Regions from separate parts of the Bacillus sp. FJAT-42376 genome, predicted to be linked through region 2. Evidence: riboswitches for the same ligand, from Rfam matches in the RefSeq annotation. Region 2 holds a riboswitch; the other holds the start of a gene.
The links. A riboswitch is a leader RNA that binds a small molecule or an ion and turns the genes downstream of it on or off. The one in region 2 is predicted to bind S-adenosylmethionine.

Region 1 (15,691 bases), 1.7 Mb from region 2:
GTTTTGATCATCGGGTAGAAAAGGAAGACTCCGAACAGCAGCAGCGACGGCAAAAGATAAAGGATACCTGCTGTAAAATCAGAAATGCCCCGGCCGGTTTGCGCTTTTACTTCTGCTGTTTTCTGCTGAACTTGTAAGCTTGTATTCATATCATCTTCTCCACAGCGGAATGAGACGTGACCGGGAACGATATCCTTCTTCCGTTCTCTGAGTCAAAAAACAGCAAATCCTTTTCACTGAATGATAAATTAACCGGATCGCCAGGCTGCATGACCCATTGTCCGGGCCATCTTGCAATCCATTGCTTATCCTTTGAAATGTTGAAGCTTATGAGCGTTTCTGTTCCAAGAATCTCTGCATTTGCAACCGTTCCGCGAAGAACCATGTCGCCTTCCTGTTCTTTTTTTAAGTGTTCAGGGCGAATACCCGCTTCCACTTTTCCTGATCCAAGAGCAAGCAGTGTTTCTTTAGAAAGAGGAATGGCATGATGCTCTCCGAGAACGAGACTGCCTCCATCAACTGCACCTTGTGCAAGATTCATTGGAGGAGATCCAATAAATGACGCAACAAAGGAATTGGCTGGATTGTTATAAATTTCAAGAGGTTTTCCCAGCTGCTGAATGCTGCCTTCATGCATAATCATCATGCGGTCTGCCATCGTCATCGCCTCTGTTTGATCATGCGTTACATAAATCATCGTAATGCCAAGCTTTCTTTGAATCTGACGAATTTCCGAACGCATCTTTGCCCGTAATTTAGCATCCAAATTGGATAATGGCTCATCCATGAGGCAAATGGGTGCATGGGTCACAATCGCTCTTGCGAGGGCCACGCGCTGCCTTTGTCCGCCTGAAAGCTCGCGTGGCTTCCTTTTTAATAGAGCAGACAGACCAAGCATGTCACAGGCTTCCTCACACCTTTTCTTTTGTTCCTGCTTGGAAATTTTCTTTGAATGAAGGCCAAACGTGATATTTTCTGCTACCGTCAAATGCGGATAAAGAGCATAGTTTTGAAAAACCATGGATAAATCCCGTTTGCTCGGATGCAAATGATTGGCTTCCTTTCCCCCGATCCTTAAGGTTCCTTCACTTACTTCCTCTAATCCGGCAATCATGCGGAGTATGGTGCTTTTTCCGCAGCCTGACGGACCGACGAGCACAAAAAATTCACCTTCCTGAATCACTGCGTCGATCGAATCAATGACTTTGTTTTTACCGTCATAGGTTTTGCTGAGGCTGGAAAGCTCAACACTTTTCATCCTAATCTCCACCTTTCCGCTTAACCTGGAAATTCAGGCTTTTTCCAAAGCCATGGCTTTCCTGTCGAAACTGCCATTGCGCCGCTCTCTAATGCAGCTTGAATGTGCTCTTTATTTGAAATCAATCCGCCGGTAATAATCGGCAAATCCGTTTTAGACTTCACCTTCGTTATTAATTCGGGAATAAGACCGGGCATAAGCTCCAGCGCATCCGGCTTGATTTCCGAGGATGTTTGAAGACCATGTTTCAGCGCATCTGTATCTACGAGAAACAGCCGCTGAATCGTTAAAAGCCCTTCTTTTTTGGCGAACTGGATCAGCGAACTTTTCGTCGTGACAATCCCGGTAGGCTGAACATATTTCGCAATAAATTTCAGCCCTTCTCTGTCAAAGCTGATTCCGGGGATTTTTTCCAGATGCAGAAAAACAAACCGCCCGTTTTTTTTCAGCAAATCAACGTAGCGCTTGATCACACTGATATTCCCAGTTAAAAGAAACGCTGACTGAATATCCGACTCTAAAAAAAGCTCCAGGCTCTTTGGATCCTTTATTGAGGAAATGAGACGGTCATTCTCAAGATGTTCAATAAATTCACGATTTCTATCCATCCCGTTTCCTTCCTTTCGCTTTAAATAAAAAAATCCATAAAAACATAAGAGGTTCGAATTCTTCCTCCTGTTTCTATGGTTTCTCCTATTTAACCCATTTACTATTCACTTGTCTTTCTTATCTTTATTCTAGTTCATCATTATTAAGAGACTATTTACACGGTGTATAGCAATGTAAATATTATGTGTTAAGTTTGTTAATTAAATGGAAAAAAGCCCCTCCAAAAGGAAGAGCTGGTATCCGGGATCCCAAATATGTTTTATATTTCTTCTAAAAGTTCTCTTAAATCGGAGACGATGATGGCTGGTTTAAATCCCATTCGCGAAACCGGCTCTTCTTTCCGGTTGACCCAGGCTGTTTTGAATCCAAAGCTTGATGCTCCCGCAATGTCCCATTGATTGGAGGACACGAACAGAATGTCTGTTTTATGGAGTCCCAGCTTGTCCATTGCATACTGATAAGCAGAAGGTGAAGGCTTATACTGGCGGACTTCATCCGCACTCAGTATTCCCAGCAGGTTTTCTAAACCGCTGTTCCTGACTAGCGGATCAAGCATTCCCTGTGTCCCGTTCGAATAAATAAACGTTTGTTTATCCTTAAGTTTTGTCAGTACCTCTTCTGTTTCCTCATATGGAGAAAGCTGTTCGTATGCTTTCATCAAGTCTTCCATTATCTCTCCGCTTCCATGAACTTGATGGATGTCAAGAGCCGCTACTAACGCCTTCTTCGTCAAATCATCGAATGGCTTGTACGCTTGGAGGATTTGGCTGAGGAAGCAGTATTCCAGCTGTTTTTCTCTCCACGTTCTGCTAATGGCCTCTCCTTTACCTTTAAAATATTGCTCGCATTTCTCTTTTACCGAGTACACGTCAAACAGCGTTCCATATGCATCAAACAAGATTGTCTTTACTGTCACGGAAATGACCTCCTTTTTATCCTACTGCTTATATTTCACTAAATAGCTTCCCGAAAACACGCAAATGTGATTTTATAAGCAAAATCGGGTATTGGATTCTATGAGATAAATAATTGGAGGAAAAACTGATGACAAACAATCCCGAACTTTTTTCAGAACAATTACTCGGACCCTATAAATTAAAAAACCGATTAATCGTAGCTCCTATGACACGAGTCAGTGCAGATGAGGACGGGATGGCGAATTCACGGATGGAGCGGTATTACAAGCGGTTTGCCAAAGGCGGGTTCGCTGCCATTATTACAGAGGGAATTTATACAGATGAACATTACAGCCAAGGCTATTTTAATCAGCCCGGACTGGCGAGTGCCGGCCACATTGCATCTTGGAGACCGATAACGGAATCGGTTCAGGATCACGGATCCCTCATTATTGCCCAGCTTATGCATGCAGGGGGACAGTCTCAGGGAAACCGGTATACGAAAGAGACAGCTGCACCTTCCGCCATTGCACCGAAGGGCGAAAAGCTTGAATTCTATGGAGGATCCGGTTCCTACCGCGTCCCAAAAGAAATGAGCGAGCAGGATATCGCAGAGATGAAAAGAGGGTTCGCAGCTTCCGCCATGAATGCCCGGCAGGCAGGATTTAACGGCGTAGAAATTCATGGAGCAAATGGCTATTTGCTGGATCAGTTCCTAACTCCTTATTTTAATGAAAGAGAAGATTCCTACGGAGGATCCCTGCAAAACAGACTGAGGCTCCTTATGGAAGTGATTTACGACGTACAGCAGGCAGCAGGCAGCGATATGATCATCGGAATCCGCATTTCTCAGGCAAAGGTCACGGATCCAAAACACAAGTGGCGCAATGGAGAAAAGGATGCGGAAGCGATTTTCTCTCTCCTTGGAAAAACACCGCTCGATTACATTCATGTAACAGATGAGGATGGAACGGCTTCAGCTTTTGGAGACGGGACAAAATCCCTTGCGGCTGCAGCTAAACAATTCAGCGGTTTGCCTATTATTGCTAACGGGCAGCTGCAGGATTCCAGAAAGGCCTCCTCCCTGCTGTCAGCAGGAGACGCTGATTTTATCAGCCTTGGGACTGGTGCGCTTGCGAACCCTGATGCCCCAAAGAAAATAAGAAAAGGAAAAGAGCTTGAAGACTTTCATCCTGAAGAAATTCTGATGCCTCTCGCTCACATTAAAGATTCCGAGTTATAATGATCATTAGCGAAACACCTAAGCTCTGCAGTGCATGACGTCCTGCCGCAGAACGCACCCTCTCCTGCATTTCGGGGCTGTGCCCCGGACTGCGGCAATACACTTAGTCAAACTTATCTACATTAAGTCATTTCTACGTAATGATAGAAGTCCGCCGGAAAGTCTGGCGGACTTTTTTGAATGCCCATCTGAAAAAAATGATATAATAGGAGCATGACCAAGTAAGGGAGGTGAACAAGATGCTATTGGATTTGGATTTTTTGAATGATATGAGCCATTTGATTCTTCTGATCACACTGATTGTTTCTGCCGGCGGTACGCTCGCGATGGTTTTTTCTGCAGGAAAAAGTGTAAAAGCAGATGTTTCTTTTCATCATACATGGCAAAAAGCGGTTTCAGATCCCAAACCTTACCGCTTTTTCACAGGCGGGATGGATCAGCTGCAAATTTGGATTATCCGGATTATGAAAATGGCAGCTGCCCCTGATGATGATGGCGACCGCCGCTTCTTCTCGTACGAATCACGCGCACTTAAAATACGAGGAGGGCACTTATGCCAAACCAATCATCCATGTTCACATTTCTTAAACGATCAAGTTTTCTCATTTTAATATTCTCTGTTTTTCTTTTAAGCGGCTGTTCGGCCGACCATACACCGATTAATAGTGAAACGTCCGGTTTTTTTAACCATTTTGTTGTCTTTCCTTTTTCTGCTTTGATTAAATATACAGCTTCCCTGTTTGGAGGAAGCTACGGAGTGGCCATTATACTCGTTACGTTTTTGGTCCGCCTTCTCCTGATGCCATTCATGATGAAGCAGTATAAAAATCAGCAGCAAATGAAGAAGAAAATGGCGATTATTCAGCCTGAGATGAAGAAAATTCAGGCAAAGTATAAAGATAAGAAAAAAGATCCTGAATCGCAGCGTCTTATGCAGCAGGAAACACTGCAGCTTTACCAAAAGCATGGATACAATCCCCTTGCTATGGGCTGTTTGCCAATTTTAATTCAGACACCCATTCTGTTCGGCTTTTACTTTGCGATTCAGCGTACGCCGGAAATTGCCGCCCATTCTTTTTTATGGTTTGACTTGGGCCACCCTGACACGATTATGCCGCTGATCGCTGCTGCCGTGTACTTTTTCCAGGCAAAAGTATCCCAGAGCAGTATGCCGCCTGAGCAGCAAAAGCAGATGGCGATGGTTTCCTATATCATGCCGGTCATGATGGGTGCTGCTTCATTCGGGGCCGCTGCATTCCTTCCGCTTTACTGGACGATCGGCGGAGTGTTTGTCATATTGCAGACTCTGCTTGCAAGACAGCTCTATAAAGAAAACGATCTTCCCGCATCGCCTAAAACACTGGAAAATTAAATTAAAAAGCGTCTCCTCATAAGGGAGTCGCTTTTTTCCTTTTCGCGCTTAGTTTCCGAATATAAAAAGACGCCCGGCACATTGCCGGGCGTCTTTCCCGTTTTTACTGAGCAGAATAACTCTGATAATCATTGCTTTCAAGCAAATCAATTAATTTGATGTCTTTATTGTTATCTCTGAAATAGCGATACGTAAAATTATTTTCAAAAAGAACTGCGTATTGTCCGTAGCGGTCTTTGACAAGCATACTGCGGTTATCAAACTTTTTGCGGTCCACTTTTTCATCTTCAATCCAGCGCGCAATCCGGTCGCCTAATGAGGTGAATTCAATTTCCACGCTGTATTCAGAACGCATTCTTTCTTCAAACACTTCAAACTGAAGCTGGCCGACTGCTCCAAGGATGATGTCATCTGTCAGCTCCTGGCGGAAAAGCTGGATGGCGCCTTCCTGAACAAGCTGGTCAATTCCTTTTTTGAATTGTTTGGACTTCATGACGTTCTTCGCCCGGACTTTTTTGAACATTTCAGGCGGGAACTGAGGAAGCTCTTCATATTCGAATCGGCCTTTTCCGGCTACCAATGTATCACCGATTTGATAGGCATTCGGGTCATAAATCCCGATAATGTCACCCGGATAAGCAATATCTACCGTTTCCCGATCGCCTGCCATAAAAGATTGCGACTGGGATAGTTTGATTATTTTATTCGTCCTGCTTAATGTCACGCTCATTCCGCGTTCAAATGTGCCAGAGCAGATTCGCAAGAAGGCAATTCTGTCCCTGTGCTTTGAATTCATATTTGCCTGGATTTTGAAGACGTATCCGGAAAACTCCTCTTTTTCAGGCTCAACAAAGCCTTCATTTGTCCGGCGCGGCTGAGGAGACGCAGCAAATTGAAGGAACGTGTCAAAGAAGGTCTGCACACCGAAGTTGGAAAGAGCACTTCCGAAGAATACCGGTGTCAATTCACCCTTCCGGACTCTTTCAGGATCAAAATCATTGCCGGCCTCATTTAAAAGCTCCAACTCACCAAGAGTATCCTGATACGTGGGATTTTCATAAATATCGCCTGCTTTTTCTTCCATCTCATTCACTTTATACACGGTTTCTTCTTCGTTTCCATTAAATCGGACAAACGATTCAGAGTATCTGTCATAGATGCCAAGGAACCTCTTTCCCATTCCCACCGGCCAGTTCATCGGATACGATTCGATTCCGAGAACTTCTTCGATTTCCGCAAGCAGCTCAAGCGGGTCGCGGCCTTCACGGTCCAGCTTGTTCATAAAGGTGAAAATGGGAATCCCCCGCATCCGGCATACTTTAAAGAGCTTAATCGTTTGCGGTTCGACCCCTTTCGTCGAGTCGATAATCATGACCACACTGTCTACAGCTGTCAGGGTGCGGTATGTGTCTTCACTGAAGTCTTCATGTCCGGGGGTGTCTAGAATGTTTACGTGGAAATCGTGGTAAGGAAAACTCATGACACTTGATGTGACAGAGATTCCGCGTTTTTTCTCAATTTCCATCCAGTCGGATGCTGCATATTTTCCTGACTTTTTTCCTTTTACCGTACCGGCTGAGCGGATCACGTTCCCAAATAAGAGAAGTTTTTCAGTCAGCGTGGTTTTCCCGGCATCCGGATGTGAAATAATCGCAAATGTTTTGCGCTTATCAATTTCCTGTTTTAAGTTCATGTATATACCTCGTTCTATATCAGTTTATTCAGCTCTTAAAGAAGAGTCGGGTTCAAAGATCAAGATGCACTTCAAAAAATATACCATAAATGAAGGTTAAAAAGCTATCGGGTCCGGTGCCCAATTATCTTATTCCCCCATCGGGAAATTGTCTCAATTTTTTGATTTCAAACAGGGACAGGCGTATACTTCAAATGAACATATACGGATAAGAGGAGCGGATCAAAGAATGGAAACAAGAATGCTTGGTTCTTTAGAGGTTTCAGCAATTGGTCTTGGCTGCATGGGGATGTCCGAGTTTTACGGAAAAACAGATCGCACCGAATCCATCGAAACCATTCAGCTCAGCTTTCGATTGGGACAGAACTTCTTTGATACAGCAAACATATACGGAAATGGCGCAAATGAAGAATTGGTCGGGGAAGCACTGAAACCATTCAGGAAAAATGCTGTATTGGCTACTAAATTCGGAATTGTCCGGGATGAGAACGGACGTCCCGGAGGTGTAAATGGCCGTCCTGAGCACGTAAAAAAATCAGTGGAAGAAAGCTTAAAACGGCTTCAAACCGATTATATTGATCTTTACTATCTCCATCGGGCTGATCCGGATGTGCCGATAGAAGAAACAGTCGGCGCTATGGCAGAGCTTGTTAAGGAAGGAAAAGTCCTTCATCTCGGTCTGTCAGAGGTTTCAGCAAGTACCCTGCGGCGCGCATCTTCTGTTCATCCCATCGCAGCTCTGCAATCTGAGTACTCTCTCTGGAGCCGGGATGTAGAAAAAACGGTTCCTGCCGCCCGCGAATTGGGGACAGGCATTGTTGCCTACAGTCCTCTCGGAAGAGGATTTTTAACAGGACAAATTAAACGCTTTGAAGATTTTGCAGAAGACGACTTCCGGCGCTTCCTTCCCCGGTTCCAGGGGAAGAATTTCATAAGAAATCTTGAGCTTGCAGAAGAAGTCCGTCAGCTGGCTGAAAAGAAAAACTCAAAATCCTCCCAAATTGCACTGGCATGGCTTCTTCATCAGGGAAATGATATCGTGCCGATTCCAGGAACAAAGAGAAAAACGTATGCAAAAGAAAATATTGATGCGGAAAAGATTATGCTGACACATGAAGAACTTCAATCTCTGGAGACTATTGCGGAAAGAACAGCAGGCGAACGGTACGATGAACGGGGAATGAGATCAACAAATCGATAAAGAATGTAAGAGGCTGTGATAAGCAGCCTCTATTTTTCCTTTAAATGAAGGATTTCAGCTATTCCATGTCTAAGTTTCACAGGAGAATGGAGGAATGAATATGACTGGATCCTTAATTGAACGTCTCGGAATCCATCACCCTATCATCCAGGCACCAATGGCGGGGGGAATTACAGAAGCCGGGCTCGTACTGGCCGTGTCGCGAACCGGCTGCCTTGGTTCAATCGGGGCCGGGTACATGCCGCCGGAAGAGCTCTCCGCCCTAATTTTAGAAGTAAAAAAAAGAACGGATCTTCCTTATTCTGTCAACCTGTTTATTCCCGAGCAAACAAATGCATCTCCAAGCGAAGTCCAAAATGCGTTTGAGGCACTCCGCCCCCTTAGTGAAGAACTTGATGTCCAGGAAAATCCTCCTTTATCCACTGAACAGACAAACTTTTTTGAAGAGCAGCTCGAAATCATTTTGCGGGAGAAGGTCCCTGTTTGTTCATTTACGTTCGGGATGCCTTCAAAGGAAGCGGTTCACGATTTAAAAAAGAATGGAACTTTTATCATTGGAACCGCTACTTCTGTGATGGAGGCGATTCTTCTCGAAGAACAGGGAATGGATGCAATTGTTGCTCAAGGCAGTGAAGCAGGCGGACATAGAGGGACATTTTCCGGTCCTCCCATTCATCACATGGTAGGGCTGATGTCCCTTGTTCCGCAAATTTGTGATTTTGTCCGGGTCCCGGTGATTGCAGCAGGCGGAATTATGGAAGCAAGAGGATATCGGGCTGCATTGAGCCTTGGCGCTCAAGGGGTTCAAATGGGAACAGCATTTCTGACAACATACGAAAGCAGCGCACATCCTGCATACAAAGAAGCCGTTCTAAACGCACGGGAGGATCAGGTCGTCGTCACTAAAGCATTCTCCGGAAAAGAAGCCCGCGGTATTAAAAATCAGTTCATTTACGAAATGGAAAATGAAACAAGAATCCTACCGTATCCTCTGCAAAATGAAGCAACAAAAAAAATCCGGAAAGCTGCCTTAGAACAAAACGACGCAGAATTCATGTCTTTATGGTGCGGTCAAAGCCCGCGGCTCAGCAGGAGTCAATCCGTACAAGAACTGATCCAATCCATTTTAAACGAATCCAGGGAGGTGACTACATGAACATCGTATTCATAAAAGCGGAGGAAACCGTTCCGCTCCGTCAAAAGGTTCTTAGACCGGGCCAGCCAGTCCGCGAATGCCGCTATGAGGCGGACGAAAAAGAAAACACTTTTCACCTCGGGTGCTATATCGGTGAAACACTCATCAGCATCGCTTCCTTTTACGAGGAGGCTTTCCCTCTTTTAACCGGTTCTTCCCAGTACCGATTAAGAGGAATGGCAACCCTTCCTGAATACCGGAGCATGAAAGCAGGCAGTTCACTTCTTCAAAAAGCGGAGGAAGTACTCTCCGGAAGAAATGCAGATTTATGGTGGTGCAATGCACGGACAACGGTAGAAGAGTACTATCAGAAGCAGGGACTGCAAAAAATCGGCAATGTGTTTGAATTAGAAGGAATTGGACCTCATCAAGTGATGTATAAAAGATTAAAAGGGGCTGTCTGAAAAGTCTCACTTACCAAAAAAGGGAGACGCATTCAAAGCGTGTCCCTTTTTACATTTGCCGTTTAATCCAGATTGATTGAAGCAAAAGAGCGACACTCCTGCGGGACCGGCGTAACAGGTGAGACCCCTCCACGAATGCTTTCTGGACAGCTTCTTTTTTTACTCTATTTCAAAACTCAAATGTTTTGTACAGTTATAAAGACCGCACGACCATTTTGTGTCCTCTAGAATAAGATGAGTAATGGAAGTGTTTTTTAAAGCCTCCAATTCCTCCTCTGCTGGAACAAGCGCCTGCAGCAAATGCCTGATGAAAGAACCGTGGGAAACCACTAAAATATTTTTTTCAGGATGCTTTTCCACAAGATCCTCTGCGAACTCAAGGCCTCTCTTCACTACATCTTCGGAGCGTTCTCTGCCTAAGTCAAGATCTCTCCAGCCAATCCCCCATTTTTCCAGCCGCTCTGCCTCTGTCGTTCCTTCAATCCGCCCTCCGCCTGTTTCGCGGATTCTGTCATCTGTAATAATCTCTAATCCGCCCAGTTTTTCACTGATAAACTCGGCCGTTTGTTTTGCACGCATTAAAGGACTTGAGTATAAAAGGTCCCATTTTTCTTCTTTTAGCCTGTCGGCAAGCATCTCCGCTTCTTTCAGACCTTTTGCATGAAGCGGTATATCAGAGCTTCCCTGTGCTCTTCCTTCCATGTTCCATTCCGTTATTCCATGTCTGATGATCCCAAGCTTCGTCATCGTTCCACTTCCATTCTCCGTTCATTTTTATAATTATAGCTTATTCCATATGCCCGGCATGTACAAGTCTATGTTGACACCATTTATCCGTCATGATACGATTGTAAAACCAAGTAATTTTATAGGATTAATAAATTTATCAAGAGTGAACGAGAGAACTGGCTCTATGACTTCACAGCAACCTCCGATTGGAAAGGTGCTCCCACCAGCAAAGCAAATCTGCTTTGGACGATAAGAAATGGTTTTGCAAACTTTCTTAGCCGCCCGTGCAGAGAAGGTTTTTTTATTTGTCTGTTTACTTATAAAAGGAGGAACGTGCTTATGAAAGAATTGAAACGGGTCATGTCAGGTGCTCAATCATTTTCCATCTCCGGAAGCTCTGAACAAGGTATTCTCTTATGCCACGGCTTCAATGGAACTCCGCAAAGCATGGAGTCGCTGGGAGAAAAATTTGCATCCTTTGGATATTCTGTATATGCTCCGAGACTTTCCGGCCACGGCACCTGCCCGACTGAAATGGAGAGTTGCACGGCGATGGATTGGTATCGTTCTTTGGAAACAGCTTATTCACGCATGAAAAGCCGCTTTTCTAAAGTCTTTGTCGTCGGGCAATCCATGGGAGGAAGTCTTACCTTGAAGCTTGCAGGCAAATTCAGGGAAATGGATGGAATTGCTCTTATAAATGCCGCTCTTGAAGTTCCGGCCTATCAGCATATTACGGAGCAGTCAGGCTTTATAACGGAAGGAAAACCGGATATAAAAGATCAGACAGCAGAAGAAATCACATATAACACGGTTCCGCTGAAAGCCATTTCTGAATTAAAAACGGCCATGAACGAAGCGAAAGCAAAATTAAAGGAGGTCAGCTGTCCTGCCATCGTTTTTTATTCCCCGGAAGACCATGTCGTGCCGGCTGTGTGTTCCCACCAAATCTACCAGATGATTCCCTCATACAGAAAAATGCTGGTTCCTTTGCCGAATTCCTACCATGTAGCATCCATGGATTATGACCAGGATTTAATCGTACGGGAGACCATTCGGTTTTTTTCCAAACAAAAAGAAGCCCATCCAGTTGAAAGGAAGAGCTTCGAGGCATCTTTTTAAGCGGCATGAAAATATTGTTTAAGCAGTTTTGCCTGAACAAGTCTTCTTCTGACCGAAATACCGATCCAGCTGGCAAGTGCAGCTTTAATCAAGCCGACTGCTATAAACGGCCAGACCCCGGCTGCCAGCGCTTGAGTCCAAGAAAGACCGAGGACAATTTTCAGCCAGACCGTTCCAAACCCCAGTGTTACAATCATTCCAATGACATTTGCCAAAAGAGCCCAGGGAAGTGAGAATTTTGTTTTCTCAAGCACGAATCCTGTTATAAATGCCGCGGCAATAAAGCCAATAATATACCCTCCTGTAGGACCCGCCAAAATATGCAGACCGCCTTTGGCCTCCGCAAAAACCGGAAGGCCTGCAGCACCAAGTCCTGCATAAACGATCATAGCCAGTGCACCATACCTGCTCCCTAAAATGGTCGCGGCTATTCCAACCGCTAGTGTCTGTCCGCTGATTGGAACAATTGGAAGGGGAATTTCAATCTGGGCAAATACAGCCGTAATCGCCGCAAACATCCCGCACAAAATCAGCATTCTTAGTTTATTCCTTTGATTCTCCATCACTTGGCCCCCTTTATGTTAACAAACTTTTATTAAATGTTAACATAAGGAGGTAATTTCTGTAACTATTTTTTTACAAGATATAAGTGCCGCCCATCCAGTGTTTTTCTCTCGGTTCCTTCTGATGTTTTTCACAAAAAGAAACAGCATGGATTCCTGTCCGCAGCCCGTCCTTGGCTGGTACAAAAGCGAGCGTTTGATTACCAAGAGGGATTTTAGCCCCTTTTCCTGCAAATACCGGCTCCTCCAGTCCAAGCCACTTCGCCCAATGAGCTGCCTCCCTGGAAGGATTGTCCGAAAGATAGACTACCTCTGTTATTCCTTTTACCTCATTTGGATGTGGAGCAAGAGCGCCTGTACGAATTAAATCTTCTTTTCGTTCTTCATCAGGACTTCCCCATTCAATGAAAAATGGCAGGGGAAACTCGGAGTCCGGATGTTCAGCAAAGAGCATCCTCCATGAAAGGACCGATCCGTCACTCCTTTTCCGGCTTCCCGCAAAAGGTTTTTTCACCGTAAGTCCGGAAGCCTTCAGCTTCTCTGCCACGTCATCCATTTCCTCTGTATGGATGGCAAGCTGAACAAGTCCTTCCTGTTTCATGTCCATACAAAGCCGAATGAGCGGATTATCCGAATTCCCGGCTTTTTCCTCATCTTCTATTGCTAAAAACTCAATATAATCCAAACCAAAATAGCATAGACTGTTTGCTGTTCCCCAATTTTCATGGCTGCCGCCAGCCACTGTATGAAAGCCGAGCATTTGAAAAGCAGCCCCTGCCTCCTTAGCAGGCTGTTTGACAAAATGGACAACATGATCAAGCTTCATCCCTCATCCCTCCCCTGATAGTTTCATAGTAGAGGGACTGAAAGGAAATAACAAGAAAAGCGGCTAGTCCTGATAGGGCTTTATCTCTCCCTCCTTCTCTTCTTCAGTCAGCAGGTGCCAGGCATTTTTACCCCGGAGTTCACTTCCCCATTTGTCTTTTAGGAGGCTGACTGTCATCCATATAAAAAGGATCGCAGCTATCATAACCGCTAATTGGAGCATCGGATCCCTCCTTTTTGTATCAATGTATGGGAAGAGAATACGGTTTATACCCGTTCGAACGCTCTGCCTTATGTATAAAAATTCATCAAAACCTAAGAACTTCTGTATTTACCGAATGAAGAGTTAGATCATTAGAAAGCTTCAATTAAATTATAAACTCATATCAAAATAGTTAAATTTAATTATCTGAAAATACATATTTATAAATGAAATTGTATATTTTTCTTTCTTTTTCTTTCTATTTTGTGATAATCTTTTGCTGTAAGGTTTTTTTGGAAGATTATAAGAGAGGAAGGGGAAATATGTACAAAAAAAGTGTAACCATTTTGCTGGCACTGATGCTATCCATTTCATTCGCATTAGTACCGGCGCAGGCTGTTTCGAATACCGCCGCTGTCAAAACCGGTGATTCAGGCGTTCTTACAGCTAGTCAGTCCCTTATTTCAATGACAGAGGAAAGAGAGATTGATGTTACAGCCGATCTTGGCTATTCAGCGGATCTCACCAAGCTTGAATGGACTTTCGGAGGCAAGCCCCTTGACCAATGGAAGCAATGGGACCCTAAAACAAAAACCTACTCAGGCGCTCCTTACATTACGTTTTCAAAAAAGCCCGCCTACATAGAAGGAACAACAAAGATAAAAGCGAAGCTGAAATTCAGTCTCCTTTACGGAACGGATGACGTCTCTCCACGAAGTCTTCGAACTCTATATCCTGCCTTAATCGGAAACTACAGCTTGGCCGTTAAAGATCCTGACAAAGGCCAAACAGCAAGCACTCCATTTAAATTAAATGTGTATGATGAGTATCTGAAATGGGAAGAAATCAAGCCGGCCATCGATAAAATCAGCAAGGAAGCGATTAACGGCCGCTATGTATCCTATCAAACTCTTGGAAATTCCTCTGAAGGAAGACCGATGCATTTTATGGTTCTTGCCAAAGATAAAGCATCTGTTGATCAGTACTTAAATCAAATTGCGCAGCAAAAGCTCGAAAACCCGGCGGATATAAAGAAAAAAAGCGCAAACGGGAAGCTTAAAAATTACAAAGTTCCTGTATGGATCAACAATATTCATCCCGATGAATCTCCTGGTGTGGACGCCATCGTTGAGCTGTACCGGATTTTTGCAACAGAAAAAAACAAATCCTTTAAAACATCTGATAATCAGAACCGTGAAAAGGAAGTCAATCTGAACATTGATAAAGCCCTTGATAATGTTATTTTTCTTTTCAATTTCACTCAAAATCCCGATGGACGGGTATACAACACCCGCCAGAATGCAAACGGATTCGATTTAAACCGGGATAACACCTATCAGACTCAAATTGAAACACAGAATCTGGCAAAAGGTCTCTCGAAATGGCTGCCGGTTTCCCTGCTCGATTTCCACGGGTTTTATGATGAATTTGTCATCGAACCGTGCACTCCTCCCCATAATCAAAACTATGAATATGATTTGCTGATGGATGGAATGGTGGAACAGGCTGAACAAATGGGAAAAGCAGGGGTCGCCAATACGAAATATGACAGCTACCTGATTCCGCTGAAGGACTGGCCGAATAAGTTTGATGATGCTACGCCTTCCTACACGTCCACCTACTCTATGTTCCATGGAGCGATGGGCCATACCGTGGAAATCCCTGATTTGAATGCAGAATCCTATAAAGCACTTGTCAACGCGGGATTGGGTGCAGCTAAATACGTTGCCGAACATAAACAGGAACTGTTTAACAACCAGCTTGACGTCTATGAGCGCGGAGTACTTGGAGAAGACGACCGGGCAGTAGACAAATGGTTCGTGAATCCGGCTGGAGATGAGATCGGCCGGGACCGGAAAGGGAACAGCAATTTCTTCCCTGATTATTACGTCATTCCAGTGGATAAAAAGCTTCAAAAAAATGTGTTAGAAGCACACAAAATGGCGGACTATCTCATTCGCAATGGGATTAAGGTGAGCAAATCGACCAAAACCGTACGAGCCGGCAAGCAAACGTATCCGAAAGGCTCTTATGTAGTAGATATGAAACAGGCAAAACGCGGGTTCGTTAACGCGGTCCTCTATGACGGTGAAGATTTATCCGAATGGGAAGAAATGTATGCGGAAGTCATCAACAACTTCCACGATCTAAGAGGCTTTACACGCATGGAGGTCCGGGCTGAGAATGCCTTCGCAAAGGGCTTGCAGCCGGTCAAAAAAGTGACTGCGCCTAAGACGGAAGCAAAAGGACATTCCGATTATTATGTACTTAAAAACTCGAGCAATGAAGCCGTCAAAGCTGTCAATAAACTCCTTCAAATGAAACAGCCTGTCCATCAGCTTACAGCCGGAGGGAATGGGTATGCGGCAGGCGATTATG
Region 2 (15,691 bases):
AAATTTGACCATCTTCCGTATACATAGCTGCCGCTCCTCCCCACCCGGAAGGATACCTAGTTTTAATTAAATTGATTGCTGCCAGATAGAGATTCTGTTCAATCGACATGTTCATTCCCCTTACAATTAGTTCAACATCCTTTCCACTTTAACATAATCTAAAGCTGATTGGAGTCCGTATGAAGGGAATGGCCTGTTCTATCCTAATGTATGGCACTTTTTGATCGGTCGGACTTACTCCCAATAATAAAAAAGGTGAATTTGAGCGTGCCCAAATTCACCTTTCTGGTTATTCAAAGTTTTCTTTACGAATGAGCGCTTCTGCGCCGAATCAGCTTAAAAATCTTCCTTACTGCATAAATCAGGATAAAGATCCCGATTAGGTTAATAAGAAATCCCAGGATTGAACCGAAAATCCCCAGCTGGCCAAGCAAGCTTCCGAACAGGAGTCCCGCAAGCCCGCCTGCAATCAGACCTTTCATCAGTGACCGGTTTTTCTGTTTCGAAACTGATGATTTCGTGCTGTTATTATATTTGCTCTGAGGCTTCTTATCTAAGATGGAAGACCGGCTCCCAAATCCTCCGCTCTTTTTAAATCCCTTTGCCTCCACCGTTTTAATCCCGTGATCCGGGATGATGTTCGCCACTGGCGTAAAAAGCAGGGCACTTGCTGTTATGGCCGCAATTAGTTTTTTCATCATGTTTCATCTTCTCCTATCGGTTAATCGTATTATTGTTTGTCTTCTTCTCTGGCGGATAGATAACTGTGTACCGGTTTTCAATTCGTTCTTCAAGCTTCTCCATCAGTTCAGCACTGTCCTTCAGTTCCTGTTTATTCCGGCGAATAAATTCTTCCATTGAGTATCTTACTGGTTTTCTCAAGCTTCAATCTCTCCTCTCTTTCGTCAGGCTCTATCAAAATCGTCCGAAAAAGCCTCATCGAAAACCAAAAAGGGCGCCTTTACCTTTTGGTAAAAGCGCCCTAAAACAAAAATGCCTTCACCAAAAATTTGGCAAAGGTCTCGCAAACAACTGTAAGTTGCCAATAAAGCCGGGGATTAGGGTCCCGTAATGACGACTTTATTGAACTGCTACTCCCCTTTGGAGTTCTCATGAACTTATAATCCTATGATATAGTATTCTGTGATATTTGTCAACCATAGAAGACAGCCGCAAGCACCATCCCTTTTAACGGCCCTTCCGGCGCTCTCTTTCCTCATAGTGCTCATCCAATTCACGGATCTGTCCTTCTTCAATACTGTTTATTAACTGTGAACAGATGTCCTTCGCCATCCCGGGGCTTGCCCCATTTGTGGATACCGCAATGGTCAGTCTTCCTTTAGAGGCACGCATTGGAACCTCCGTATTCCCGTCCTTCGCTTCATCTGCAATATTGATCAGCTGCAGAGGGTCCGCCTCCTCGGCAATCCTTCTGTTCGCTGCCCTGTCATCCGTTGCGGCGATAATCAGAAAGCGGCCTTCCAAGTCTTCCTTTTTTACTTTCCGTTTAATCCACTGGATTCTCCCGGCTTCAGACAGTTCTTGAATTTCATCTACCGCCGCAGGGCTCACAACCGTAATGTCAGCCTGCTCATCAAGTAAAACCATCAGTCTGCGGCAGGCGATTTTTCCCCCGCCTGCTATGAGGACGGGTTTATTTGTGAAATTGATCATAAGAGGCAGCATATCAGACGGCCCCTTCTAATGATGAAGAAGAGAGCTTGCCCAGTGCTTCCCGGACTCTTTTTGTAAAAGCCTTTTCGGTATGCCTGGAGAAACCCACATAAGAGCAGAGGGTGAGGATTTTATCCGTTTTTACCAGGCTGATTTCTTTTTCAATCCCATTCATTAAGAGACCGGTAAAGAGTAAATAAGGAACGATATACACCCTTTTTTCCGGAAACTGATTGATTCCGTTCAGGACCTCAGAAAAAGAAGGCTCAGCAGCCGTCAAATAGCAGACAGACACGTTCAAACCCTCTGTTCTCTGCTCAATTCCTTTTGCGATCAGCCCTAAATCCCGCTTTACATCCGGATCGGAGCTTCCTCTGCCAACAAGCAGAACCCGCGCATCTTCATGAGCGGGAAGAGGCCTCATTCCCTCGAGAACCGCCTCCGCCATTTCCCCCTGAACTCCAATCGGATCGCCATAAGAGACGGAAACGGAAGGATGTTCCTTCATCACGCTTTCCAGCTCCTCCGGTATGTCACTCTTAGCATGAGCGGCTGTCAGCAGCAGGACCGGTATAACAGCAATCGAGTCTGCGCCTTTGGCAACGCACGTTTCAAATCCTGTTTTTATATCCGGTTCTGCGAGCTCCAGAAAACAGATTTCCTGAATCGGGGCATCCACTGATCGTTTAGATTTTGAAATAAACTCAAGTGCTTCTTCACGGGCTTTCTTAACACGGCTTCCATGGCATATATATAATACAGCCTTTTTCATCTACAGCGCCTCGCTTACTTCTGAAGGTACACAATCTTCATTAAACCACTTCAGCTGCTCCCGGTACTTTACTACCTCTCCGATAATAATCATACTGGGGTTTGTCACGCCGTTTCGTTCAACAGCCTTATGAATATCCGCAAGCGTCCCTGTGACCGTTTTCTGATCACGGACTGTCCCCCAGTGAATGACAGCAGCCGGAGTGGCTGCCGGTTTTCCGTGTAATAAAAGCTGCTCCTGTATGTAAGGAAGCTGGCTGATCCCCATGTATATGGCAAGGGTATCCACACCTTTAGCCAGGCTTTTCCAGCGGCCGCTGTCATCGTCCCCTTCTTTGCGGTGGCCTGTAACAAAGGCAACACTTCCGCTTGCCTCTCGGTGAGTGACAGGAATTCCCGCATAAGCCGCCGCCGCAATCCCGGATGTAATGCCGGGCACCACTTCGAATTCGATGCCATTTTGGACAAGAGCTTCCGCCTCTTCACCGCCGCGGCCGAACACAAATGGATCCCCGCCTTTCAGCCGTGTCACGACATGTCCTTTTTTGGCATATTTCACAAGAAACCGGTTAATGGTATCCTGTTTCATCGTATGATAATCAGGGAGCTTTCCGCAGTATATGAGGTCAGCCCCTTCTTTAGCATGTTCTAGCAATTCTTTATTCACGAGCCGGTCATAAAGGATTGTATCGGCCTCCTGGATGCATTTCAGCCCTTTTACTGTAATTAAATCCGGGTCTCCGGGGCCCGCTCCCACGAGGTAAACCTTTGACATCATCATCCCTCCCTTGAATTATTATACATGACAAGGGGCTGCTTTTCCTTAGATGGAACCAACCTTATGAATCTTTTCCTTTTATCAGCTTCCGCTCTTTTAAATAATGAAGGATCTGCCCGGCGCATTCGGCCGGATTATATTCTCCGCTGTTCAAAACAACTTCCGGATGATCAGGTGTTTCATAAGGAGAATCGATTCCTGTAAAACCTTTAATTTCACCGTTTCTCGCCTTCTTATATAAGCCTTTCGGATCTCTCGCTTCGCATTGGTCTAATGGGCAATCGGCAAAAACCTCAATGAATTCATCCGCATCAAGAAGCTCTCTGACCTGGCTCCGGTCCTCTTTAAACGGGGAGATAAATGCTGTAATGACCACACTTCCGGCATCGGTAAACAGCTTGGCTACCTCTCCGATTCTCCGGATGTTCTCGCGGCGGTCATCATCTGAAAAACCGAGGTCCCCATTTAAGCCGTGGCGGACGTTATCCCCATCCAGTACATAGACCTGAACCCCATCTTTATAAAGCTGATAAGCCAATTCATTGGCAATGGTCGATTTACCGGATCCGGAAAGCCCTGTCAGCCACACGACGAAGCTGTGATGGCCATTCCGTTCTCTTCTTTCTTGCTTTGTAATGGACTGCTCATGCCATGTCACGTTCGAAGACCTTGTCATCTTACTTCCTCCGTTTCTGCCTGTTTTTCTTTCATGCCCTCAATCAGCACCTTGATGACTTCCGGTCTGCTGAATGTGCTCGGAGGAACCTCTCCTTTCCGAAGCATCTGCCTCACCTTCGTACCGGATAATATAACCCTGTATTCCGCATCATGCGGACACGATTTTGTCGTAGCCATCCCTTCGCATTTGCTGCAGTAAAAGCTGTGTTCAAACCGGAGAGGGGTGATGCCAATCTCTTCTGGTGCAAATTCGTCAAAAATATACTGTGCATCATACGTTCCATAATAATCTCCTACGCCCGCATGATCACGGCCGACGATAAAATGGGTGCAGCCATAATTTTTCCGTACGATCGCATGAAAAATCGCTTCTCTTGGACCTGCATACCTCATAGCCGCAGGAAAAACGCCAAGAAACACCCTGTCCTTTGGATAATATTCATCTAAAAGCACTCCATAGCTTTTCATCCGGATCGCAGCTGAAATATCATCCGATTTTGTCTCACCGACAAGGGGGTTCAAAAACAGTCCGTCTACCGTTTCAAGAGCGGTTTTCTGAATGTATTCATGTGCCCGGTGAACCGGGTTCCGCGTCTGGAATCCGACGATTGTTTTCCAGCCTTTTTGGGCAAATGCGGATCGTGTTTCAGAAGGATCAAAGTAATGTTCTGGAAAATCCGGAACCGTTCTTTTTGTGAGTGTCACGGCTCCGCTTACATAGAGGTCTCCTCTGGAAAAGAGTTTTTGAACACCCGGGTGATTCCGGTCCGCTGTTCTGTAGACATGAATTGCCTCTTTTTCTTTGTCCGGCTTGTAGATTTCGCCAATCTCGATAAAGCCGTAGTCTGTCCCGCCGTAAACCAGCTTGGCTTTATCCCCCGATTTAAGTGATGAGGCCTGCCCATTCGAGATGGGAAGAGTGACCGGTATCGACCAAACCGTTCCATCAGACAGTCTCATCTTTTCAACAACACTCTGATACTCTTTTTCTGATAAAAATCCGCTAAGCGGGCTGTAGCCTCCGATGGCAATGAGCTCAAGGTCACTCAATGCCATCGCATCGATTTCTATCGATTTCTCCATTCCTTCAAGGCTTTTCCCAAGATCAATACGCTGAATCAGTTTTCCTCCATGCGGTGCTAAACTCATTTTCATTCCTCCTATTTCAATTAAATTACTTGGTCTGACAGCTAAATTCCTCCGCCGTTTTCATGGACAGAGCGTTTTTCTTTTTGAATCGCCTTCATCAATGACAGCACTCCAAGTGTAGCCGCCATAACAGCAATCACTGAAAAAGTAGAATAAAAGTCAGATTGAATGAACACTTTGACCAAAACATATGAAATGGCAAGGCTGACGAGCGGAGAGACAATCCACACCTTGACGATCTTTTTTACAATTCCCCTTTGAAAAACAATCGCTCCGCTTTTAGCAGCCCCTGCAGACATAATCGAAGTGGATGTCACTTGGGTAAGAGGGACAGGCAGTCCAAACAGCGAGCTTAAAATGACAAGAAGAGCTCCGGTACTTGAAATGACAATGCCCTCTGTTTTAGATAAGTTCGTAATTTTCTTCCCGTTCGTCTCAAGCACACGGCCTCCAAGCAAAATGGCTCCTGCCGCCACGAAAAGACCGCCCATCCATACTCCTTGATTCACAGTGATCACACTGGCCGCAACCAGAGGCCCCACTGCATTGGCCACATTATTCATTCCTGCGGAAAAAGCCTCAAAAAAGCCCGCTGCAATTAAAAGGTAGATTAATAGCTTTCCGCGCTTTGTTTCGAGCTTAGAAAAGAGAGGCTTTGCCGCTTTGCACAAGAAGTAAGTAATCAGGAAGGCCACAATAGGGATCAGGACCCAAAACATCATGATGACCAGAATCGATTGGATATACAGAGCATGAAACGCAACCCCTACTCCGATAACCGCCCCAACTGTTACTTCACTGGTGGACAGCGGAATCCCCATCAAATTAGCCATAAATAGCGAGATGGCAGCCGATCCGATAATGACAAGCACAATGTCGATTGAAATCAATGACTTTGGAATAATCCCGGAACTGATTGTTTTAACAACTTCTCCCCCGCCAAGGACCGCTCCAAGAATGACCCCGATTCCGCAAAGAATAAGAGCGGCCACCTTCCGGTTAATGGCACCCGATCCGTAAGCTACACCCATAGACGCAGCTGCCCCGCTTGCCCCTATATTCATAGCGAAAAACAAACTGAGCAATACTGCAGCAGCCTCAAGCATCCAGCCGCCTCACCCGTGCAGTCCGCATTCTGTCTTCTGCGTGCCGTTCCATCGTCCCGATCTCGCATCATTCACATCGATGGCAGGCTGGGTGCAAGGCTCGCATCCGATGCTTGGATACCCTTGATCATGAAGAACGTTATAATCCAAATCATTTTTGTGGGCAAATCTCCAGACGTCTTTCCATGTCCAGTGGATGAGCGGGCAAATCTTAATGTTTTTAAATTTGTCATCTTTATTTAAGAACTGAGTATCTTTTCTCGAAGGGGACTGCTCTCTTCTCAGTCCCGAAATCCACGCTTTTTCTCCGCTCATCACTTCTCTGAGCGGGAGAACTTTGCGGATTCTGCAGCATTCGTTCGGATTCGTTTTCCAAAGCTCATCCCCATATTCAGCGGCCTGCTCTGCTACCGTGAGAGACGGTTTTTTCAACAGAATATTCAAATCCGGATAACGGGCTTTTACCCGTTCGATCAGGTCATATGTTTCTTTAAAATGAAGCTCGGTGTCCAGAAAAACGATTCGTGCATCTTTTTTTACTCTTGAAATGAGTTCAATGAGAACGATTCCTTCTATCCCGAAGCTGCATGCATAAACCAGCTCTTCCTCATAATGAGCATAAGCCCACTTTAAAACATTCAGCGCTTCTGTCACTTTGTCCTCATCTTCAAATTCCGGAGCTGAATCCGTCCAATTTTCAAATGTCAGCATGGGTCTCCACCTCTCCTATATGCTATCAGCACAAAAAGGCGGGAATAGCTGCAGCACGAAACAAACGTGTGCAAGCTGTCCCCGCCTCTAGTTTGTCTAGTCAGCGCTACGGCCATTTTTATTTCAGGCGTACTTTTTCATTTTTCTCAAGCTGAATGATCTTCCCATCCTGGACAACCAGGGTGATGGAACCATACCTCATCGCTTGAAGCATTTCCTTTAATGTTCCGATTACTTCATCCAGCTGATCTTGCTCCCCCACGGACAGCCCCTCCCAATCCAAAAATAAAAAGTCTTCCATTTAGAAAGACTTGTGAGGTGTATTCCCCTTATCTCCCAAAATGGTCCCCATTTTGCTGGATTTAGCACCTTGCTTTATGCAGGTTGCCGGGTTTCACAGGGCCAGGTCCCTCCACCTCTCTTGATAAGTATATGTGTCATTGATTTCAAATTTTAGCACAATTCGAACGATTGTCAACCCGAGTTAACGGGTAGGTTTTATAAAATTTCATCAAAACCGCATATTTTCGCCCTTTACTAGGATTTAGATTTTTTTTTGAAGATGATATACAATTAAATGAAGAGGTGGCGTACATTGAAAAAAATCATGGTTTCCTGGAGCGGAGGAAAAGACAGTACACTCATGCTTGCAAAGCTTTTACAAGACCCTGAATATGAAGTGTCCGGTTTATTCACCTCCATTAATAAGGAGGCGGGACTGGTCCCTTTTCATGGCATCCCGGTCCATTTGCTTGCAGAACAGGCTGCAAGCCTGAATTTGCCCATTGATTTTATCCCCCTTCCTCCAGCACCCTCTAATAAGGAATATGAGGATAGCATGGGAGACTTTCTAAAATCCATGAAAGAAAATCGCGCAGAGGCCGCAGCATTCGGCGACATATTTCTTGAAGACATCAAATATTTTAGAGAAGAGCTTGTATCCAAATATAGCGTGAAGGCTGTTTTTCCGCTTTGGGGAGAAGAAACTGAAGCTCTTGCCTCACATTTTATCCGGAATGGGTTTAAAGCCATCATCAGCGGAATAGATGAATCCAAAGTCCCTTTTTCCCAATTAGGCCGGCTTTATAACGATTCTTTTTTGAAAAGTGTTCACACAGGCACTGACCCATGCGGAGAAAACGGAGAATTTCATACCTTTGTATATGGAGGTCCGATTTTCAAACATGACATTCCTTTTGTTTTCCGCAAACCGGACCAGTCCAGTTCATCCTTTTCTTCACTTGAATTTTTAAAGGAGCCGGTGACATGATCAGTAAAGCGTTTTTTGCCTTAGTGGGCTTCATCCTATCTGCCTTAGGATTTTCTTATGCTTTCGCAGCTCCTTTGAGCAGACAATCCCTGCAGGAATTGAAAATAACCGCAAGCGGCGGGCTGCGGTTATTCTCAGCTGCCGGATTGTGGTATTGGAACCTTCTTGAAAAGAAGCTTCCGGAACGTCAGCTTGCCTATTGGTTTCATGCGAGTTTTTTCTTCATTGGCGTCTCAGGATTCACCCTATCCGTTCTCATCTGGTTCTTATGAACAAGCAGGGAGATTCATATAAAGACCGGTTTTTTAGAACCTGACTGGCTGCGTGAAGCCCCTTTATCTATTTCAATAATTCTATTAGATGTAGACATTCTTAGCCCTGTTCAGCATCCTTCCAAAGAACCATTGGATATAATTCCAGCGCCGTTATCCGGAAAGGCAAACTCGAACACCTCCCCGTAAACGGACTTTTCCGCGCTGGAAATCACATAGCTCATCGACTTTCCCCTGTCATCACACCCTATTCACTTACCTGGAAAATTCCTCTCTCCAGCTTAAAGATGAGGGTTCTTTTCTCCACAGTTTCAGCTTATTTATATCGTCTTTTTCAATTCGTTTTTCCCGCTCTGCGATTTGAATAAGGGTTGAATAATCGGTCAGTGTCCGATAGGAAATCCGTTCCTTGCTGAAGTTTTGATCGGCTTGATCAAACTCATATGTGAAAATGGCAGCGACCCCCAGCACATCCGCTCCAGCAGCTCTTAATGCCTGGACCGTATGGATGGAGCTTCCGCCAGTTGAAATCAGATCTTCAATCACGACAGCACGGTCGCCTTCTCCTGCTAAGCCTTCAATCATATTTCCTTTCCCGTGCCCTTTTGCACTTCCCCGCACGTAGCACATTGGCAATCCGAGGATATCACTCACAAGCGCCGCATGAGCGATCCCCGCTGTTGCTGTTCCAGCAATCAAAGTTGCATCCGGATAGCTTGACTGGATTAGACGGGCGAGCCCTTTTGCAATGCCGCTTCGAATCTCAGGATAAGATAATGTTAGCCGATTATCGCAATAAATGGGAGAGAGCATACCGCTCGACCATGTAAAGGGATCATTCGGTTTCAGGGTGACTGCACCGATTTCAAGTAAGGATGCTGCAATTTGTTCTTTCATCTATGTACTTCCTCCCAGTTTTTTTGCATTTGCTGATAGGCTTTCAGCGGGTCTTCCTTCTCCGTGATGCTGCGGCCCGCCACGATATGCGTCACGCGTTCCGCTCTCGCTTTTTCAGGTGTGGCGATTCGGCTCTGATCTCCTGCTGCATCACCGGCAAGCCGGATTCCCGGGGTGACGGTGATGAACTCTCCGCCAAAAGCAGCCTTGACCCGGTTTGATTCCCATACACTGCATACAATTCCATCCAGTCCGGCCCGTTTCACATTCCCTGCATAGTGCATGACCGTTTCATCCATCTCCCTGGTAATCAGAAGCTCATGATGAAGCATTTCATCCGATGTACTTGTCAGCTGAGTGACACCGATTAAACGCGGACGTTTGAAGCCAGCGGGCGTACCTGCTTCCAGTCCCTCAACGGCCGCTTCCATCATCGCTCTGCCACCGGCCGCATGAACATTGATCAAATCCGGCTGAAGTGAAGCGAGTACCTTCATGGCCTTGTTCACTGTATTCGGGATATCATGAAGCTTCAAATCAAGGAACACCTCATGTCCCTCTGATTTCAGCCATTCAACGATGGCAGGACCCTCTTTATAAAAAAGCTCCATTCCCGTCTTTACAAACAGTTTTTGCCGGCCCATTTTTTTCAAAAAGGCCGCTGTTTCAGCTTTGCTGCTAAAATCAAGCGCGATGATAATCGGGTTTGCGGACATCCTCATGACTCCTTCCTATACACTCCCGGATATGGCTGAATCCATACTGTTTCAGAACGCCTGGCAGAGCATCAATGATTTCAGAACAGATGAACGGATTCACGAAGTTTGCCGTTCCGACCGCTACCGCACTCGCACCCGCATAAAGGAACTCCAGCACATCCTCAGCACTTTGAACGCCTCCCATCCCAATGATGGGGATTGAAACCGCCCTGCTGACTTCATGAATCATACGGATGGCAACCGGCTTAATAGCAGGACCGGACAGCCCCCCTGTTTTATTCGCGAGAACCGGTCTGCCCGTCTTAAGATCAAGGCGCATCCCGAGGAGCGTATTAATCATCGTCAAACCGTCTGCCCCTGCCTGCTCTGCAGCAATCGCAATCTCTGTAATGCTCGTGACATTTGGAGATAATTTAACGTAAACCGGTACACTGGAAACGTGTTTGACCGCCTTCGTCAAATCGGCTGCCATACGGGGATCTGTCCCAAATGCAATACCGCCTGTTTTCACATTGGGGCATGAAATGTTCAGCTCAAGAGCCGCAACATTGGGGGCTTTGCTGATCTGTTCAGCAACCTCGACGTAATCTTCTACACTCGAGCCTGCCACATTCGCAATGACTGGTACATGAAAGGATGCGAGCCTTGGAAGTTCGTCTTCTATGACACTCGAAAGACCCGGGTTCTGCAGGCCGATTGCGTTCAGCATGCCGCCTGGCGTTTCAGCCACACGGGGTGTTTCATTTCCAAACCTTGCTTCAGGAGTCGCAGCCTTGATCATAACGGCTCCAAGCTTGCTTATGTCATAAAGATTTGAAAACTCTTTTCCGAAGCCAAAGCAGCCGGAAGCAGGCATCACTGGATTTTTCAGTTCTAAACCCGGCAGTGTGATATTCAGCATGAAAGCACCACCTCTCCCGCTCTAAACACAGGACCGTCACTGCAAACCTTTTTATAGGCTTTCTCATCACCGGGTACATGGCAGACACAGGCAAAACAGGCGCCGATCCCGCAGCCCATCCGTTCTTCAAGGGACAGGTACACTTCTTTATCGGAGTACAGATTTTCAAGCGCCTTCAGCATGGGTGTGGGACCGCATGCATACAGACGGTCAAACGAGAGGCCATGCTCGCGGATGGCATCTGTGACGAAGCCCCTTACTCCAAAACTTCCATCAGCGGTTGAAAAATACGTTTCGCCCAATCTGGCAAACTCTGCTTCGTAAAACACCGCCTCTTTGTTTTCAAACCCCAGCACATGTACAGGCTCTGCTCCAAGGTTTTTCAGCTGATGCGAAAGTTCATAGAGAGGCGGTACCCCGATCCCTCCGCCGGCAAGAAGCACTTTCTTCCCCTTAACAGATTCGTCTGCTGGAAATCCATTGCCAAGTGGACCGATGAGATCCACCCGCTCACCTTCATTTCTTCTGGAGAGAAGGGCTGTCCCTTCTCCCCCTCTCCGGTAAATGAGCGTCAGTGTTTTGTCAGCACGGTCAATCCGCGCAATGCTGATTGGCCTTCTCAGAAGAGGAATGGCTGTTTCAGAAACCTTTACATGCACAAACTGCCCTGGCGCTTCCATTTGTTCCGTTAATTCACCTTGGAGCACGAGCTCAAAAATGTCCTTGGCGATTTCCTCATGCGAAACAACAAGCATCTCTTCTTTTCCGATCATGAATGGACAGCCTCCCGTTTGGAGTTCAGCTCCTGCATCGCTTCTGTAGAAAAACTCATCGACTCCAAGACTCTTAAAATCGCTCTTGCTGTATCCAGAGATGTGAGGCATGGCACTCCGTTTTCAACCGATTCCCGGCGGATTTTGAACCCGTCTCTTGCAGGCTGTTTCCCTCTCGTAAGCGTATTGATCACAAACTGGGCCTCCCCATTGCGGATCACATCCAGCAGGTTTGGCTGATCACTGATTTTATTGACCACTTTTGCAGGAATTCCGAATTCCTTCAAATAATCTGCTGTACCGCTTGTCGCAAGAATCTGGTAGCCGATCCGGTAAAATCGTCTGGCGATCTCAAGCCCGTCTGTTTTATCTTTATCTGCGACCGTGAGCAGCACCGATCCGTATTTATGAATCTGGATGCCTGAAGCAACCAGACCTTTATAAAGAGCTTTTTCAAGTGTCGCATCTTTTCCCATCACTTCACCGGTTGATTTCATTTCAGGGCCCAGTGTAATATCGACCATTCTCAGCTTGGCAAAGGAGAACACCGGAACCTTAACGTACACACCGCTTTTTTCTTCTATAAGACCCGTTTCATATCCCATATCCTTCAATTTTTGCCCAAGTACGACCTTCGCAGCGAGGTTCGCCATCGGAACACCGGTTATTTTGCTGAGGAATGGAACCGTGCGGCTTGATCTTGGATTGACTTCCAGTACAAAAACATCGTTGTTGTACAGTACAAACTGAATGTTCAGGAGCCCGGATATATTCAGCCCTTTTGCTAGAGCAATCGTATACTCCATAATTTTATTTTTGCATTCTTCCGATAGCGTCTGCGGAGGATATACGGCAATGGAATCTCCGGAATGGACGCCGGCTCTTTCAATATGCTCCATGATTCCCGGGATTACGACCGTTTCTCCGTCTGCGATCGCGTCCACTTCGATCTCTTTGCCGGTTAAATACTTATCAATCAGAACCGGGTGCGCAGGGTTCACCTTCACCGCATTTTCCATGTAATGAAGCAGTTCTTCCTCCCGGTAGACGATTTCCATCGCTCTTCCTCCAAGCACATAGGAAGGCCGGACAAGGACTGGATACCCGATGTCTTTTGCAATCACTGCGGCTTCCCTTGAGGAAACAGCTGTCTTTCCAAGCGGCTGAGGGATTCCCAAAGCCTGAAGCGTCCTTTCGAATTTGTCCCGGTTTTCTGCCCGGTCCAAATCCTCGAGGGATGTACCGAGAATTTTTACTCCTCTGGCAGCAAGCTCATCTGCCAGGTTAATCGCTGTCTGGCCGCCAAACTGAACGACGACCCCAATCGGCTTCTCAAGTTCGATAACGTGCATGACATCTTCAGCCGTCAGCGGCTCAAAGTAAAGCTTATCCGAGATGCTGAAATCGGTAGAGACGGTTTCCGGATTATTGTTAATGATAATGGCCTCATACCCGGCTTCCTTAATGGCCCAGACAGAATGGACCGTCGCATAGTCAAACTCGACACCCTGTCCAATCCGGATCGGACCCGATCCAAGAACAAGGACACTTTCTCTTGCGGTAACAGCGGATTCGTTTTCTTCTTCATACGTTCCGTAAAAATAAGGGGTGGATGACTCGAATTCTGCCGCACATGTATCGACCATTTTATACACCGGCATTAAGCCTGATTGTTTCCTGAACTCATAGATTTCCCTTTCCTGCGATGACCAGAGCTCAGCGACTGCCTGGTCCGAAAACCCTGCTTTTTTTGCTTCATGGAGAACTCCCAGATCAAACGGATGGCTGGCAATCCGCTTTTCAAGCCCGATGATGCCGGTGAGCTTATTAAGGAAGAACAAATCGATTTGGCTCCATTCATGAAGGGTTTCAGCTGAAATCCCCCTCCGGATGGCCTCTGCCAGGAAAAAGAGACGCTCATCTCCTGCTCTGCGGATTCGTTTTTCAATATGGAGATCGTCAAGTTGTGCCGCTCTTTTTAAATCAAGGTGATGCACATCCGCTTCAAGGGAGCGGACTGCTTTCAGAAGGGATTCTTCAAACGTTCTTCCAATCGCCATAACCTCCCCCGTCGCCTTCATTTGAGTGCCGAGCCAGCGGTTCGCTGATTCAAATTTATCAAAAGGCCAGCGGGGTATTTTCGTCACAATGTAATCAAGTGCCGGCTCAAAGCATGCATACGTTTTGCCCGTGACCGGATTCATCATTTCATCCAGCGTCAGTCCGACGGCGATTTTTGCTGCCAGTTTGGCAATCGGATAGCCTGTTGCTTTCGATGCAAGAGCGGAAGAGCGGCTCACCCTTGGATTCACTTCAATAATATAGTATTGGAAACTCTCAGGATCAATGGCCAGCTGTACATTGCAGCCTCCTTCAATCCCGAGGGCTCTGATAATTTTAAGGGATACATTTCTCAAAAGCTGATACTCACGGTCACTGAGCGTTTGGGAGGGTGCCACGACGATGCTGTCTCCGGTATGGATACCGACCGGATCGAAGTTCTCCATATTGCAGACGACAATGGCGTGGTCTCCGCTGTCTCTCATTACTTCATATTCAATTTCCTTGAAGCCTGCGATGCTTTTTTCCAAAAGACATTGTGTCACCGGACTTGCTTTTAAGCCGTAAGCAACAATTTCGGCCAGTTCTTCCTCATTGCTGCATATTCCCCCGCCTGTTCCTCCGAGGGTAAATGCCGGACGAACAATGATCGGGTAGCCAATTTGTGCGGCAAAAGCAAAAGCTTCTTCGACAGTACGGATAATCTCACTATCCGGTACCGGCTCATTCAGCTCATTCATCAGTCTGCGGAACAAATCACGGTCTTCAGCCTTCTGAATGGCTTCAAGACTCGTTCCGAGTATTTCCACACCGCACTCTTCCAGCACACCGGACTCTGCAAGCTCCACAGCAAGGTTCAGTCCCGTTTGTCCTCCGAGAGTAGGCACAAGTGCATCCGGCCTTTCTTTGCGGATGATGTTGCTGACAAATTCAGCTGTAAGCGGTTCGATGTATACCTGATCTGCAATTTCGGTGTCTGTCATAATGGTTGCCGGATTGGAGTTGACCAGAACCACTTCATAGCCTTCTTCTTTTAAAGCAATGCACGCCTGTGTGCCTGCATAGTCAAATTCTGCTGCCTGTCCAATGACAATCGGTCCAGATCCGATCACTAATATTTTTTTGATGTCTACGCGTTTTGGCATAGTCTGCTCCCGCCCTTTCCTGCTGTTTCAATGATGTCCATGAATTGGTCAAACAAGCCATTTGCATCCTCAGGTCCCGGGGATGCTTCCGGGTGATACTGAACGGTAAAGGCCGCCTCATGATCATGTTTTAAGCCTTCAATGGTCCGGTCGTTTAACGCGATATGGGTAACCGTTAAATGGGTTTGCGCAAGCGTTCCTTCTTTTACTGTATAGCCGTGATTTTGTGAGGTGATGGCTACTTTGCCTGTCTGCAAATCCTTCACTGGATGATTGGATCCACGATGCCCGAATTTCATTTTTTCTGTATCCGCTCCGCAGGCAAGAGCAAAAAGCTGGTGGCCGAGGCATATTCCGAAGAGAGGCACTTTGCCCAGCACGCCTTTGATCATCTCAATGCCTTCCGGAACATCCTTTGGATCTCCGGGACCGTTCGAAAGCATGATGCCATCCGGGTTTAATTGAAGAATTTCATCGGCTGTAGTGTTAAATGGGACAACCACCACATCACAATGCCTTTTATTGAGCTCTCTGAGAATTCCGTGCTTCATTCCGAAATCAACAAGCACGACTCTTCTTCCTCTTCCAGGACTTGCATAAGGCGTTTTGGCGGATACCCTCTCCACCTGATTGACTGGGAGACGAACGGCTCTTAATTTTTCTAAAATGGCATTTGGATCAGCCTCTCCTGAACAGATCGCCCCTTTCAGCGTCCCGTGGCTCCGAATGATTCTAGTCAGTTTTCTCGTATCAATGCCGGCAAGTCCCGGAATGTTTTTCATTTTC

Region 1: it holds a riboswitch for S-adenosylmethionine, as region 2 does, so the genes downstream of both, CEF21_RS20050 (alpha/beta hydrolase) here and CEF21_RS11260 (YezD family protein) in region 2, are expected to answer to the same signal.

What each region holds. Positions count from the first base shown of each region.
Region 1 is NZ_CP033906.1:3,971,182-3,986,872, forward strand. It holds gene CEF21_RS19990 (carbohydrate ABC transporter permease) at 1-149, opposite strand, end outside; gene CEF21_RS19995 (ABC transporter ATP-binding protein) at 146-1,258, opposite strand; gene CEF21_RS20000 (glycerol-3-phosphate responsive antiterminator) at 1,279-1,866, opposite strand; gene CEF21_RS20005 (haloacid dehalogenase type II) at 2,127-2,783, opposite strand; gene CEF21_RS20010 (oxidoreductase) at 2,912-4,006, shown strand; gene CEF21_RS20015 (hypothetical protein) at 4,246-4,617, shown strand; gene yidC (membrane protein insertase YidC) at 4,560-5,378, shown strand; gene CEF21_RS20025 (peptide chain release factor 3) at 5,482-7,071, opposite strand; gene CEF21_RS20030 (aldo/keto reductase) at 7,301-8,272, shown strand; gene CEF21_RS20035 (NAD(P)H-dependent flavin oxidoreductase) at 8,367-9,428, shown strand; gene CEF21_RS20040 (GNAT family N-acetyltransferase) at 9,425-9,871, shown strand; gene CEF21_RS20045 (histidine phosphatase family protein) at 10,031-10,618, opposite strand; SAM riboswitch class I at 10,752-10,856, shown strand; gene CEF21_RS20050 (alpha/beta hydrolase) at 10,940-11,722, shown strand; gene CEF21_RS20055 (biotin transporter BioY) at 11,719-12,285, opposite strand; gene CEF21_RS20060 (VOC family protein) at 12,359-13,111, opposite strand; gene CEF21_RS21440 (hypothetical protein) at 13,175-13,333, opposite strand; gene CEF21_RS20065 (M14 family metallopeptidase) at 13,636-15,691, shown strand, end outside.
Region 2 is NZ_CP033906.1:2,233,690-2,249,380, reverse strand. It holds gene CEF21_RS11310 (cytidine deaminase) at 1-109, opposite strand, end outside; gene CEF21_RS11305 (hypothetical protein) at 306-701, opposite strand; gene CEF21_RS11300 (FbpB family small basic protein) at 715-882, opposite strand; gene CEF21_RS11295 (precorrin-2 dehydrogenase/sirohydrochlorin ferrochelatase family protein) at 1,189-1,686, opposite strand; gene CEF21_RS11290 (sirohydrochlorin chelatase) at 1,688-2,446, opposite strand; gene cobA (uroporphyrinogen-III C-methyltransferase) at 2,447-3,223, opposite strand; gene cysC (adenylyl-sulfate kinase) at 3,285-3,899, opposite strand; gene sat (sulfate adenylyltransferase) at 3,896-5,050, opposite strand; gene CEF21_RS11270 (sulfate permease) at 5,092-6,156, opposite strand; gene CEF21_RS11265 (phosphoadenylyl-sulfate reductase) at 6,166-6,867, opposite strand; gene CEF21_RS11260 (YezD family protein) at 6,986-7,129, opposite strand; SAM riboswitch class I at 7,194-7,298, opposite strand; gene CEF21_RS11255 (adenine nucleotide alpha hydrolase) at 7,463-8,137, shown strand; gene CEF21_RS11250 (hypothetical protein) at 8,134-8,409, shown strand; gene pyrE (orotate phosphoribosyltransferase) at 8,665-9,306, opposite strand; gene pyrF (orotidine-5'-phosphate decarboxylase) at 9,303-10,022, opposite strand; gene CEF21_RS11235 (dihydroorotate dehydrogenase) at 9,991-10,926, opposite strand; gene CEF21_RS11230 (dihydroorotate dehydrogenase electron transfer subunit) at 10,920-11,699, opposite strand; gene carB (carbamoyl-phosphate synthase large subunit) at 11,696-14,905, opposite strand; gene CEF21_RS11220 (carbamoyl phosphate synthase small subunit) at 14,890-15,691, opposite strand, start outside.